One region of the Sulfitobacter sp. SH24 genome, then DNA from elsewhere that is predicted to be linked to it. Evidence: riboswitches for the same ligand, from Rfam matches in the RefSeq annotation. Region 1 holds a riboswitch; the other holds the start of a gene.
The links. Region 1 has a riboswitch for cobalamin ahead of ACSQ16_RS11475 (ABC transporter substrate-binding protein). Riboswitches for the same ligand answer to the same signal wherever they lie in the genome.
Positions count from the first base shown of each region.

Region 2: linked by a shared signal. The riboswitch ahead of ACSQ16_RS03180 (CbtB domain-containing protein) and the one ahead of ACSQ16_RS11475 (ABC transporter substrate-binding protein) in region 1 are both predicted to bind cobalamin.

Region 1 is NZ_OZ282575.1:1,797,090-1,803,537, reverse strand. It holds gene ACSQ16_RS11495 (N-acyl homoserine lactonase family protein) at 1-293, shown strand, start outside; gene ACSQ16_RS11490 (aldo/keto reductase) at 336-1,268, shown strand; gene ACSQ16_RS11485 (potassium channel family protein) at 1,399-2,064, shown strand; gene ACSQ16_RS11480 (TrkH family potassium uptake protein) at 2,115-3,410, shown strand; cobalamin riboswitch at 3,511-3,700, shown strand; gene ACSQ16_RS11475 (ABC transporter substrate-binding protein) at 3,804-4,814, shown strand; gene ACSQ16_RS11470 (FecCD family ABC transporter permease) at 4,817-5,869, shown strand; gene ACSQ16_RS11465 (ABC transporter ATP-binding protein) at 5,866-6,448, shown strand, end outside.
Region 2 is NZ_OZ282575.1:166,022-172,469, reverse strand. It holds gene cobW (cobalamin biosynthesis protein CobW) at 1-211, opposite strand, end outside; gene ACSQ16_RS03195 (DUF1636 family protein) at 208-582, opposite strand; gene ACSQ16_RS03190 (hypothetical protein) at 655-1,152, opposite strand; gene ACSQ16_RS03185 (CbtA family protein) at 1,164-1,847, opposite strand; gene ACSQ16_RS03180 (CbtB domain-containing protein) at 2,063-2,233, opposite strand; cobalamin riboswitch at 2,268-2,484, opposite strand; gene ACSQ16_RS03175 (PAS domain-containing protein) at 2,650-3,660, shown strand; gene pncB (nicotinate phosphoribosyltransferase) at 3,664-4,956, opposite strand; gene pncA (bifunctional nicotinamidase/pyrazinamidase) at 5,026-5,622, opposite strand; gene trhO (oxygen-dependent tRNA uridine(34) hydroxylase TrhO) at 5,721-6,448, shown strand, end outside.

The DNA.
Region 1 (6,448 bases):
TCGGGGGGCATAGCCGGGGGCTGCAAGCGGTGCGGGTGCTCACATCGGCGGGCTGGCTCGTGCTGGCCTCTGACGCTGCGCATTTTTATGAGAACTTCCAAAGCCGCAAACCCTTTCCAATCGTGGTCGATATGCAGGACATGTTGGAGGGTTTTACAACGATCGAGCGGCTCGCCAGCCGACCGGAATTGATTGTGCCCGGACATGATCCCTTGGTCATGTCATCCTTTCCACGTGACAAGGCGGATCACATCGTGCGGTTGGACCTTGGTCCAAAGCTGTCCTCCGCTTGATCTAGGCCCCCGAGGCTCCCTTCTCAAACCGAAAGCTCCACCATGACCCGCATTCAAACCAAGAACGGAACCCCCATCTCGCGATTGGGATTTGGCGCCATGCAATTTGGCCGTACGGCGGATGTGGGCAACGCCAAAGAGATGTTTGAGACCTGCGTCGTGGCGGGGATCAATCACTTCGATACGGCCTATAGCTATAATGGCGGCGCGTCTGAAAGCATGTTGGGGCAGATCTTGGGATCAAATGTCGATGATCTGATCATCGGTACGAAAGCCCCCAATGATCGGCCCGCCACTTCGGGCAACTTATACGCCGCCTTGGATGAAAGCCGCAAACGGCTGGGCGTGGATGGGGTGGATATCTATTACCTACACCGTTTTGACGCTGAAACACCTCTTGAAGAGACATTTTCCACCTTGGCCAAGATGCAGTCTCAAGGGCTGATACGCTATATCGGCGTGTCGAACTTTGCGGCTTGGCAGATCATGAAGGCGCAAGCGGTGTGTAAGGCGATCGGCACCCAGATTGATGTCTGCCAACCGATGTATAACCTTGTGAAACGACAGGTAGAGGTCGAAATTCTTCCGGCCTGCGCGGACCAAGACATTGCCGTTAGTCCTTTTTCGCCCTTGGGTGGGGGCTTGTTGACCGGAAAATACGCCAAAGGTGCCGAGGGGCGTTTGCAAGACGACAAGACCTATGCCGCACGCTATGGGCAGCCATGGATGCACGAGGTTGCGCGCGATTTGGCCACGCTATCGCAGCGTCTGGGTATTGCGGCCACCACCCTTGCCGTGGCGTGGGTTGCCCGGCACCCGGCGGTGACGTCAGCGCTTATCTCTGGCCGAAATGTTGACCAGTTGCAGCCTTCGCTGGATGCGATGGGCTTGGACTTGTCCGAGGATAGCTACGCCGAAATTTCGCAACTAAGCCCGAAACCGACGCCCGCGACGGATCGGTCGGAGGAGACCTAAGCGTGGTCGGTCGGTAAAACTAAAGCGCCTTCACCGCGCATAAATGTGAAACCCAAAAGCGCTCCCCTTCATTGACATCATTCTGCGTTGCGGCAATGTTCCGCGACGGTCAGTTTGAATGGACAGTAACGTGACGAAAATCAAAAGACGCACATTTGGTGTCGTTGGTTTGGGCAATTTCGGAAGCTCCGTTGCGAAGGAATTGCAACGTTTCGGCAACCACGTCATCGGCATCGACATCTCAGAGGCTCGCGTTGCCAACCTCGCCGATACCCTGTCGCAGGCCATGATTGTGGACGCCCGCGATGATGCAGCGCTCCGTGATGCCGGTTTTGGGGACTGTGATACCGCCGTGGTGGCCATGGGGTCGGACCTAGAGGCGAGCATTCTATCGGCGATGAACCTCAAACTCGTGGGCGTTCAGGTCGTCTGGGCCAAGGCCACGACCCGAACTCACCACCGCATATTGAAGAAGCTCGGCGTGGACAGGATCGTGCATCCAGAGGTCGAGATTGGCCAGCATATCGCGCAGATCCTGCACAACCCACTTTTGCGGGACTATGTCAGCCTCGGCAATGGATACCATGTCGTGAACTTTCGCATCCCAGAAAGCCTTGAGGGCAGACGTCTGACCGAACTGCCGCATGGGAAAACCTATAATCTGCGCTGCATCGGCGTCATGCGGGGGAGCGAGTTCATCGGGCAGGATGGAGACGAATGTCAGTTGCAGTGTGATGATCTGCTCTTGCTGTTGGGCCAGCGCAAAGACCTGCACAGCTTTGCGGCTAGCCTCTGACAATGCCCCTGTCGTTTCGGTCCCTTTTGCGGCGGAAAAAGACCCTGCGGATGCCGCCGCCTGCGCTTTTGTCGCTCTATTATATGGCATTCATCATTCTGGGGGCCATTCTGCTCTGGCTGCCGATTTCGCATCACGGTGATATCGGTCTGGGCGAGGCGCTTTTCACCTCGACCTCCGCAGTAACGGTCACGGGGCTGGTGCTCGCCGATACCGGGGCGACATTCACGGGCTTTGGTCAAGCGGTGATCGCAGCGTTGATCCAGCTTGGCGGTCTTGGCCTGATGACCTTTGCGGTGCTGTTGCTGGGCGCGCTTGGTATTCCTATCGGCATGCCGCAACGGCTGATCCTGCGCGAGGACCTGAACCAGACATCCCTGTCAAACCTGTCCTATATCGCCCGTATGATCCTGATCATCGCGGTTTCTTGCGAAGCGGTGGGTGCAGCGCTTCTGGCCTTGGTCTTTGTGCCTGAGTTCGGCTGGGCCGGGCTGTGGGAGGCGGTCTTTCACTCGATCTCAGCCTTCAACAATGCCGGGTTTGCCCTGCATCCCGATAGCCTGTCGCAATGGGTGGGAAACCCGATCATCAATCTGGTGATCCCTGCGCTTTTCATCCTTGGCGGACTTGGGTTTATTGTGGTGGGCGATGTGTATCGCAGCCGGAATTGGCGTAAACTGACCCTGCATTCCAAGCTGATGCTGGTTGGCACGGCACTGCTGATCACTTGGGGAAGTGTCATGTTTGGCCTGCTGGAATGGGGCAATCCTGAGACCCTCGGCCCCTTGAGTGTCATTGAGAAACTATGGGCAAGTTGGTTTCAAGGCACCACGCCGCGGACCGCCGGTTTCAACACGATCAACACCGGCGGCATGCATGACAGCACCTCTTTGCTGACAATGACGCTGATGCTGGTGGGGGGCGGCAGCACTTCGACGGCGGGCGGGATCAAGGTGACCACGCTCTTTGTTTTGCTGCTTGCCACGATCGCATTCTTTCGACGTCAGACGACGCTACACGCCTTTGGCCGGTCCTTGGGGCTGGACGAGGTGATGAAAGTCTTGGCTCTCACCACGATCTCCATGCTGCTGGTCCTGACGGGGGTTTTCGTCATGACAATTAACCACGACGGCCAGTTCACCGATATTGCCTTTGAGGTTACATCCGCTTTCGGAACGGTCGGCCTGTCGCGCGGTATTACGGCGGAGTTAGATGGCATCGGGCGCTTTATCCTCATGTTGATCATGTTCGTCGGGCGGGTCGGGCCCTTGGCAATCGGCTTTTTCCTCGCCACACGCAGCGTTCCTAAGGTGAAATATCCCTCAGGGCAGATCTACTTAGGGTGAGGGGCAGCGAAGTTCGCTAGTGGTTGTTCTTCGGCGCTGGTCCGCCGGATGATTTGAGAATCCCATGCGCAACCAGTGATTGCCACCGGTTGAAAAACCTGTCACTGATTTCGGCGTCGGTTTCCTTCGGGAATTGAAAGGGAATCCGTTCCGGTCACAGCCGGGAAACGGAACTGCCCCCGCAACTGTAGGCGGCGAGCGCCTCTCAAAATGCCACTGGGATTACCCCGGGAAGGCGAGAGGTGCTGTAACCCGCCAGTCAGGAGACCTGCCGACGGATATGAAACCACGACCGGACGGGGTGTACCGGGGCGGGAAACTCGACATGGCCGCCCTGGCCATATTTCGTTTCGCGTCTTGCCCCTGACGGTCCTATCTGACGGGACGGATCGGATGAGACAGACCTTGATTGCGGCCACTTTGGTGGCCAGCGCCGCACTTCCCCTGCAAGCGCAGGAAACAAACTACCCCCTCAATCTCACGAATTGTGGTGTCGAAATATCCTTCGACGCCGCTCCGGACAGTGCCGTGACCATTGGCCAGTCTGCGACAGAGATCCTCTATTCTCTTGGTCTTGCGCCAAAGGTCTCGGGCACTTCGGTCTGGTTCAACCCGGTCCTGCCTGAATTCACCGCGGTGAACGACGGGATCGAGCGGATTGCCGATAACGACCCGAGCTTCGAGAGCGTGGTCGCGAAGAAGCCCGGTCTGGTCGCCGTACAATATGAATGGCACGTCGGAGAAAGCGGGATAGTGGGCACGCGCGAGATGTTCCACGACATCGGCATCCCCACCTACATCATGCCTGCCGATTGCGACACCAAAGACAATTCCACCGGTGGCGATGGCACCCGAACCGGCGCCTTCAAGACCGCGTCGGTCTACAAAGGCATCAGCGAACTCGCGACGATCTTCGACGTGCAAGACGCGGGCGAGGAATTGGTCGCCGAGCTACAAACCACGGAGGAAGATGCCATCGCCAGGGCCTCTGGGCTCAAACTGCCGGACGATCTGTCGGCAGTGTTTTGGTTTTCATCCGCCGATCTGGAGATTGACCCCTATGTCGCCGGGCAGCTCGGCGCGCCGGGCTACATGATGGGCGCTCTCGGTATCGAGAACGTCATCGCTTCGGACGAGGAGTGGCCGACGGTCGGCTGGGAGAGCATCGCCCGCGCTGATCCGGACGTCATCGTCATCGCCTACATGGACCGCCGCCGTTTTCCGGCCGATAATGTCGAGAAGAAGCTGGAGTTCTTGCGCAACGATCCCGTGGCAAGCCAAATGACGGCCGTGCAAAAGGGGCGGATCGTGCAGATGGACGCCCATGCGATGAGCGCGACGATGCGCTCAATTTACGGGCTGGAGACGCTGTCTGAGGCGCTCTCGGAGATGTCGTTCGAATGACGATGGTGGCCGCGCAGCCACGGGTCGCGCCGGTGCGGCGCCTGTGGGCGGCGCCACTGATCCTCGGTCTCACCATTCTCGCCGGGACGGCAATCGGCGAGACACGGCTGCCCTTCGCCACCGTCCTTCAAACGTTGGCGAACCACCTTTGGGGCGCGAGCTATCCCGTGGACGGGATCGAGGCGGGGATCATTTGGAGCTATCGCCTCCCTCGGGCCATTGTCGCCGCCTGTTGCGGTGGGGGGCTAGCGCTGACAGGCGTCGTGCTTCAGGCGCTCCTGCGTAATCCGCTGGCCGATCCCTACCTTATGGGCCTTTCGGCGGGTGCCTCGACCGGGGCGGTTCTGGTAACGGTCGCGGGCGTCGGCGGCGGCGTGATTTCCATGTCGTTCGGGGCACTGACCGGTGCGCTTCTTGCATTCGGCTGCGTCGTGGTCTTGGCCCATGCCGTGAGCGGAGGGGCGGGTGGCGGCCGTGCCACACAGGCTGCGGCCGCGATTATCCTTGCGGGCATTGCCGGATCGCAGATGTTCAATGCACTGACGGCCTTCACCATTGCCCGCTCGGCCAATGCCGAGCAGGCGCGCGGCATCATGTTCTGGCTGATGGGCAACCTCTCTGGTATTCGATGGGAAGATGTTATGGCCTGTACGCTGGTCTCCCTTGCTGGGGTGGGCCTTTGCATTTGGCACCGGCGCGGGCTTGATGCCTTCACCTTCGGGGCGGACGGGGCGGCGTCGCTCGGGATCAACGTGCCAGCCCTGCGCGGTAGCCTGATCACCGCGACCGCGATCATGGTCGGCGTTCTCGTCTCGAAGGTGGGGGCAATCGGCTTTGTGGGGCTGGTCGTCCCCCATGCCATGCGGTTTCTCGTAGGCACGCGCCACGATCGCCTGGTGCCGGCATCTGCTCTTGCCGGGGCAGTGTTCCTTGTCGCGGCCGATGTGATCAGCCGCGTCATAGTCCCGGGTCAGGTCCTCCCCATCGGAGTGGTGACCGCGCTCGTCGGTGCCCCTGCCTTTGCGCTGATCCTCGTTCGAGGTGCGCGCCGATGAGGATAGAGGTAGAGGCCCTGTCGGCGCGCGTGCATCGCACGCCGCTCCTTCAGGACATCACGCTCCGGATCGAGCCTGGAGAGTTGTTCGGCTTGATCGGCCCAAATGGTTCGGGCAAATCGACGCTGATGCGCTGTCTGGCCGGGCTGCACCGGGCTTCCATCGGGCGCGTCCTGGCCGAAGGTGCGGACCTTGTAAGAATTCCGGCCCGGACGCGCGCGCAGCGCATCGCCTTCGTTGAGCAGCAAGCCGATACGACGGATCGCCTGACCGTCCTCGAAGCAGTTGAACTGGGGCGGACGCCCTACCTCTCGCCTCTGCGCGGGTGGCGCGGGGTCGATGATGCTGCGGTGTCGGACGCCCTTGGAGCGGTGGAGATGACCGCATTCACTGATCGCCTCTGGCATACCCTCTCGGGCGGTGAACGCCAGCGCGTCCACATCGCCCGCGCGCTTGCGCAGACACCCGATCTCCTGCTGCTCGACGAGCCCACCAACCACCTCGACATCCGCCATCAGCTTTCACTCATGGAACTTGTCGGGAGCCTACCGATAACCCGCGTCGTCGCGCTGCACGATC
Region 2 (6,448 bases), 1.6 Mb from region 1:
TGGCCAGCTCGACGATATTTTCGGCTGGGCAATCCTCGATGGCGCAGGATTTCAGGATGTCGCCATCCACTCCCACGGTCCCGAACTCATTAACCAAAACGGCAAGGCGACGCCCGCCTGCATTGGTCATCAGGTGGCGGATCAGCGTGGTTTTACCAGCGCCGAGAAAGCCGGTGATGACGGTTACGGGAATTTTAGCGAGATCGCTCATGCGGAAGGCTCCTGCGGCAGGGTCAAAGGGGGGATACGCGCAAGGCTTTGCTTGCGAAAGATGACCGGGCGTTCGCGCCATGGCACCAGCCCGTCTTGGGTGGCGGCATAGGCGGCGGCTCCGGCAAGGATGTCGGCGGCGTCTTCCTTGGTCAGGCGGCCATAGACATAGGACCATTTGCCCGGGGCGGAGAGCGCCACGGCGGCGCCCTGCGAACAGGCGGAAAGACATTGCACCGGAACGATTGTTACGCCCTCGGGCGCACCTGTGGCGTCAAGGGCGGCGTGAAGCTGCGCGCCGGGGCGCGGGGCGTCTTCCTCCAGCACCTCGCCCGCGCGGCAGGTCATACAGACATGTAGGGTCGTGCTCATCGATCTGGTCCCATCGGGTTATGCGTGCCGGGTATGCGCTCCGGCCCGTTATGAAAAGGGGAAGCGAGGCGATTATTCAACTGTCAGCACCTCGCGCGCGGTAATCGGCGCACCGTTTACCGCCAAGGGGCGGTGGTCATTGGCGTTGAGCGTGACCTCAACCGTGACCTCGCCCTTGGGCAGATCAGGCAGATGCAGCCATGGGCCGTAGAGCCGCCCGATCTTCGCACCTTTAACATAGACATGGGCATGGCCCTCGCCCGGTTGGTTGTCCCCGCTGGCGTTTTGCGGGGCAAAGGCGAAGCCGTCGGTTTCCACGAAAAGGTTATGGCCTGACATTGGGTCAGGTGTCACGCGGATCGCGAGGCTGGGGGCGTCTTCGGCGGCGAGGGCGATGGGTTGGCCGTGCATCCGCGCGTGGTCTGCGCCGCCGTGGTTCATCTCGCCATGGGCGGCAGGGTCGCCGTGATCATGGCCGTCGAAGGTCACGCCGTTGCTTGCAGCGATAGCAAAACCGATGCCACCGCCAAAGACCAATCCAATGGCGAAAAGCGCCAGTGATCTGTCCATTTCGACCTCCCTCAGGCGCTTTGCGCGCCTTCACGTTGCCAAAAGAACCCGGCGAAACTGCCCAGCAACACCCATGCGGCAAGGCCGATGCCAAGCGCGCGGGCAGCGAACAGCGCGCCGATCTCGGTGGGCACCGGGCCGCTGAAGCTGTCGGGCTCGGGTGCACCGACGACATGCGGGGCCATCAGCAACACCGCCGCCCCGATCCACGCGCCCCAGCCCTTGCCAAAGGCCAGCAGCCAGAGCGCCACCAGCGCCGCCCCCGCCGTGGCGAACCACCAGATCTGCCGTGCGGTGATGTCTGCAGCGGCCACGCCGGGCACCTCGGGCGCAAGGCTGAAGCCCGGCGCGAGGTGGAAGGCGACGAAACCCGCCACGCCCCAAAGGATGCCCCAGCGGCCATCAATCACCGCGCCGCGCTCTTCGCCAAAGCTCATCGCGGCCAAAAGGATCAGCGCATAGGCGGTATAGGTCAGCATGGTGAAAATCAGGCTCAGCCCATCGCGGACGGCGTCGAAACCGGGCAGATCGGGGTGCGCGCTGACCGCGTCCGCACCAAAATGCACTAGCGCGCCAGTCTCATAAAGCTCGGCATGAAGCAGAACGGGCTGCACGAAATAGAGCTGCAGAAGGCCGGTCAGCAAACCGGCAGAGGCCCCTGCAAAGAGGGCGGAAGTCAGAAAACGTGAAAACATCGCAATGATCCTTGGATGCGAAATGATACTCAGCGCCGCGCGACACGCGGGCCGAGGACATTACCCAGCCTCAAGATGTGCCAAAGCCCTCCCGACGCGGCGAACGGCGGGCGCAGGCAAAACGGCAAGAGGCGGGCATGGAAAGAAAGCCAGAATCACAGACAGCCGGACTGCGGCATGGCAGCCCGGACCCCTGTGATACCGAACACGGGCGCTTAGTGGCAGGGAAAGCCTGTCGCGTGGCGCACGTCATGGGCGGCATCATGCAGAGCTGCGGCCTGCACATGGCCGGTCAGCGCCATCAGAGCCACACCCAATACAGCGGCAAACAGCGCCGGTACGAGTTTGCTGCGCGTGGCACCGGCGGTCTTAATCATTGTCGTCATCTTCATTCTCCTTACCGTCACACCCGACGGCATCTAGCGTTTCACTCGCTTGGCAGGTCTCCTGGCTCGCGGGTCGTGGCCTTTGCCCGCCTTCCCCGTCCGAATGGACAAGTGGCACGAGGGGCATTAGCTCACCGCTTACAGTCGCGGGGGCGGCTTCGGCTTCGGGGTCTTGCGACCCCTTACTGAATTCCCTTTTCGGTCCCACACCCAAAGGCGCTTTTCGGGACACCAAGCGGGTCCAATTACGCATTTTCGACCCTTCATGACAAGCCGCATTTATTCAGCCTGGCAAAACCCGATGGCGCATACATCATCTAGTAGCTAAATATGGGTCGCACCCCAGTATGCGGGTTGACCCAAAAGCTACGCTCAGGGCACATTGTCGGCCAGTTTTAAGCGAAGGGCGGGAATTTATGAACGACAAGACGGTCTCCGCCGATCGCCCCACCCTGACCGATGACGTTCTTGGCAAGGTCGTGCGCTATGCCCGCTTGCCATTGTGCATCACCGACCCGACGCTGCCGGACAATCCGATTGTCTATGTCAACGAGGCTTTCACCGACCTTACCGGCTACCGCATGGAAGAGATCGTCGGTCAGAATTGCCGGTTTCTGCAAGGCCCGGACACGACACCCGAAAGCGTGGAGACGGTGCGCCAGATTCTCTTGGACCGCCGGGTTGATACGGTGGAAATCGTGAACTACCGCAAAGACGGCAGCCGCTTTGTGAACGCGCTGCAGCTTGGCCCGATCAATGATGAAGACGGCAAGCTGATCTATTTCTTCGGCTCTCAGCTTGATGTCTCTGAGCGTCGCCGCGTGGAGCGCGAACACCGCCAACTGGCAGACGATGAACTGCTGCACCGGCTGCGTAATATCGTTAATGTTATGACTGCCATGGTCCGCATTACCGCCCGAGAGGAGCCCACGCCCGGAGCCTTTGCCGACAAGGTAATTGACCGGCTGTCAGCCTTGGGTGCTGCGCATTTCGACACGATTGGCCGCAGTGACCAGCAAGAGGTGGATTTCGAGACGTTGATGGGGCCGATCATGCGGGCCTATACCTCGGCGACCGAAGAGCAGATCACCCTCTCTGGAGACAACCCGCTGATATCGCATCGGCTAGTCTCACCCCTGACGCTGGCTCTGCATGAATTGGCGACAAACGCGGTGAAACATGGATCGCTCAGCACGGAGAGCGGGCAGGTATCGCTGCACATCGCGATCCTTCAAGCGCCTGCACGTCTGCGTTTCGTTTGGCAGGAAATCGGGGGGCCGAAGGTGACCAAGTCTGATCGCGACAGCGGGTCGCGGATCATCCAATCGCTGACCCGCGCGGTCGGTGGCACTTTGCATTATGACTGGCAGCCCGAAGGATTGATCGCCACGGCGGAATTCCCGATGACCGCCACGGCGGACGGCTGACCGTTAGACGATCACCTGCTGCGCGGTCTGTTCTCCTACCCCGAAGACCCGCTTGTAGCGCGCGATCTCATCCGCCGGGCCCATCGCCTTGTTCGGGTTGTCCGAGAGTTTGACCGTAGGCCGCCCGTTGGCGCTGACCGCTTTGCAGACAAGGCTGAACGGCGCCAGCGCATCCTTCGGCACCAATCCGCGGAAGTCATTGGTCAGCAAGGTGCCCCAGCCGAAGGAGACCTTGGCCTTGCCCGCGAACTGCGCGTGCAACTCCTTGATCTTGTCGACATCCAGCCCATCGCTAAAGATCACCCGCTTGGTCGTCGGGTCTTCGCCGCGCGCCCGCCACCAGTCGATGGCCGTCTGCGCCGCCGTGGCCGGATCACCGCTGTCGACGCGGATACCGGTCCAGCCCGCTAGCCAGTCGGGCGCGTGATCAAGGAAACCCTTGGTGCCGTAAGTGTCGGGCAAGATGATCCGCAGATTGCCTTCGTGTTCATCATGCCAGTCCGACAGCACGTCGTAAGGTGCGCGGGCAAGCTCGGCGTCATCATCGGCCAAGGCAGCATAGACCATCGGCAACTCATGCGCGTTCGTACCAATCGCCTCTAGCTCACGCATCATGGCAATGCGACAGTTAGAGGTGCCGGTGAACGCATTTCCCAGCCCCTCATGCATCGCCTGCACGCACCAGTCTTGCCAGAGGTACGAATGCCGCCGCCGGGTGCCAAAGTCCGCAATCGAGAGGTTATCCACCTCGCGCAGCGCTTCGATCTTTTCCCAGACGCGGGTCATCGCGCGGGCGTAAAGCACCTGAAGCTCGAACTTGCCCATCGGGTCCAGCGCCGCGCGGCTGCGCAGCTCCATCAGCACCGCCAGCGCGGGGATCTCCCACAGCATGACCTCGTGCCACTTGCCCTCAAAGGTCAGCTCATATTGATCGCCCTTCCGCTCCAGATGGTAGGGCGGCAGGCGCATGCCTTCGAACCACTCCATGAAATCGGGACGGAACATCTGGCGCTTGCCGTAGAAGGTATTGCCGCGCAGCCAAGTGCTTTCGCCCCGGCTGAGGCTGAGCGAGCGAATATGATCGAGTTGCTCGCGCAGCTCCCCCTCGTCGATCAGCTTGGCCAGCGGGATGTGGGTGGAGCGGTTGATCAGGCTAAAGGTAACCTGCGTGTCCGGCTTGTTGCGAAACACCGATTGGCACATCAGCAGCTTATAGAAATCCGTGTCGATCAGCGACCGCACGATGGGGTCGATCTTCCACTTGTGGTTATAGACGCGGGTGGCGATGTCGACCATGGGAGGTTCCTTATTGCATGCCCCTTCATGCCAAGGGGGCGGGCAGATGGGCAAGTGGAAAGCGGCGGCTCAGGCCAGCGTGACCCCGGCGGCGCGCATCCCTTCGCGGGATTGGCCAAGCGATCCGTCCAAATCAATCGCGCGGCACAGGTCTTCGCGCACATCGACCTTGAACCCAAGTTTCGCCGCATCCACTGCCGAGAAGTTCACGCAGAAATCCAGTGCCAGCCCGACCATCGTCAGCCGTTCAATCCCGCGGGTGCGCAGGTAACCTTCAAGCCCCGTGGGGGTGCTGTGGTCATTCTCAAAAAACGCCGAATAGCTGTCGATGTCTGGATTATAGCCTTTGCGAATGATCAGATCGGCCCGGTCTGTTTGCAGATCAGGATGGAACTGCGCGCCGATGCTGCCTTGAATGCAGTGATCGGGCCAGAGCACCTGCGGGCCATAGGGCATGGTGACAACTTCATAAGGCGCATTGCCGTCATGCGAAGAAGCGAATGACGAATGCCCCGCCGGGTGCCAGTCTTGCGTCAGAACAACCGCGTCAAACTCGGGCATCAGCGCATTGATGCCGCGCAAAATCTCATCGCCTTGCGGCACTTCCAGCGCGCCACCGGGGCAGAAATCATTTTGGACATCGATCACGATCAGGGCATGGGTCATGGGCATTCTCCTTAACGAAAGGGGTAGGGCTGTGCATGGGGTAGGTCAATGGCACGCCCCGGATTGAGCTTTGCGCCCGAAGCGCTTATTTGACGCTCATGTATACCATTGCCGCCCTATATCACTTCACCCGCTTTGAGGACCCCGCCGCGCTCAAGCCTGCGCTGCTCGCGCTTTGCGAGGCGCAATCGGTCATGGGCACGTTGCTTTTGGCCCCCGAAGGGGTGAACGGCACGATCGCCGGGCCGCGCGCCGGGATCGACGCGGTGATCGCCCATCTGCGCGCCCTGCCCGGCTGCGCGGATCTGGAGTGGAAAGAGGCGACGAGCGACAAGCCGCCTTTTGGCAAGATGAAGGTCCGCATCAAGCGCGAGATCGTCACTATGGGCCAGCCCGATGTCGATCCGCGCGCCAAGGTGGGGCACTATGTCGACCCCAAAGAGTGGAACGAATTGATCCGCTCGCCCGATGTGGCGGTGATCGACACGCGCAACAATTACGAAGTGGCCATCGGCACCTTTGAAGGCGCGGTCGACCCGCAGACCGAAAGCTTCGGCGAATTCCCCGCGTGGTGGGAGGCGAACAAAGACCGCTTCCACAATAAGAAGATCGCGATGTTCTGTACCGGCGGCATCCGTTGTGAGAAATCAACCAATTACCTCATTGGTCAGGGCGTTGAGGATGTCTTTCACCTTAAGGGCGGCATCCTGAAATACCTCGAAGAGGTGCCCGAACAGGAAAGCACGTGGGAAGGCGATTGCTTTGTCTTCGACAACCGCGTCAGCGTCGGCCACGGGCTGCGCGAAGGGCCGCATATGCTCTGTCA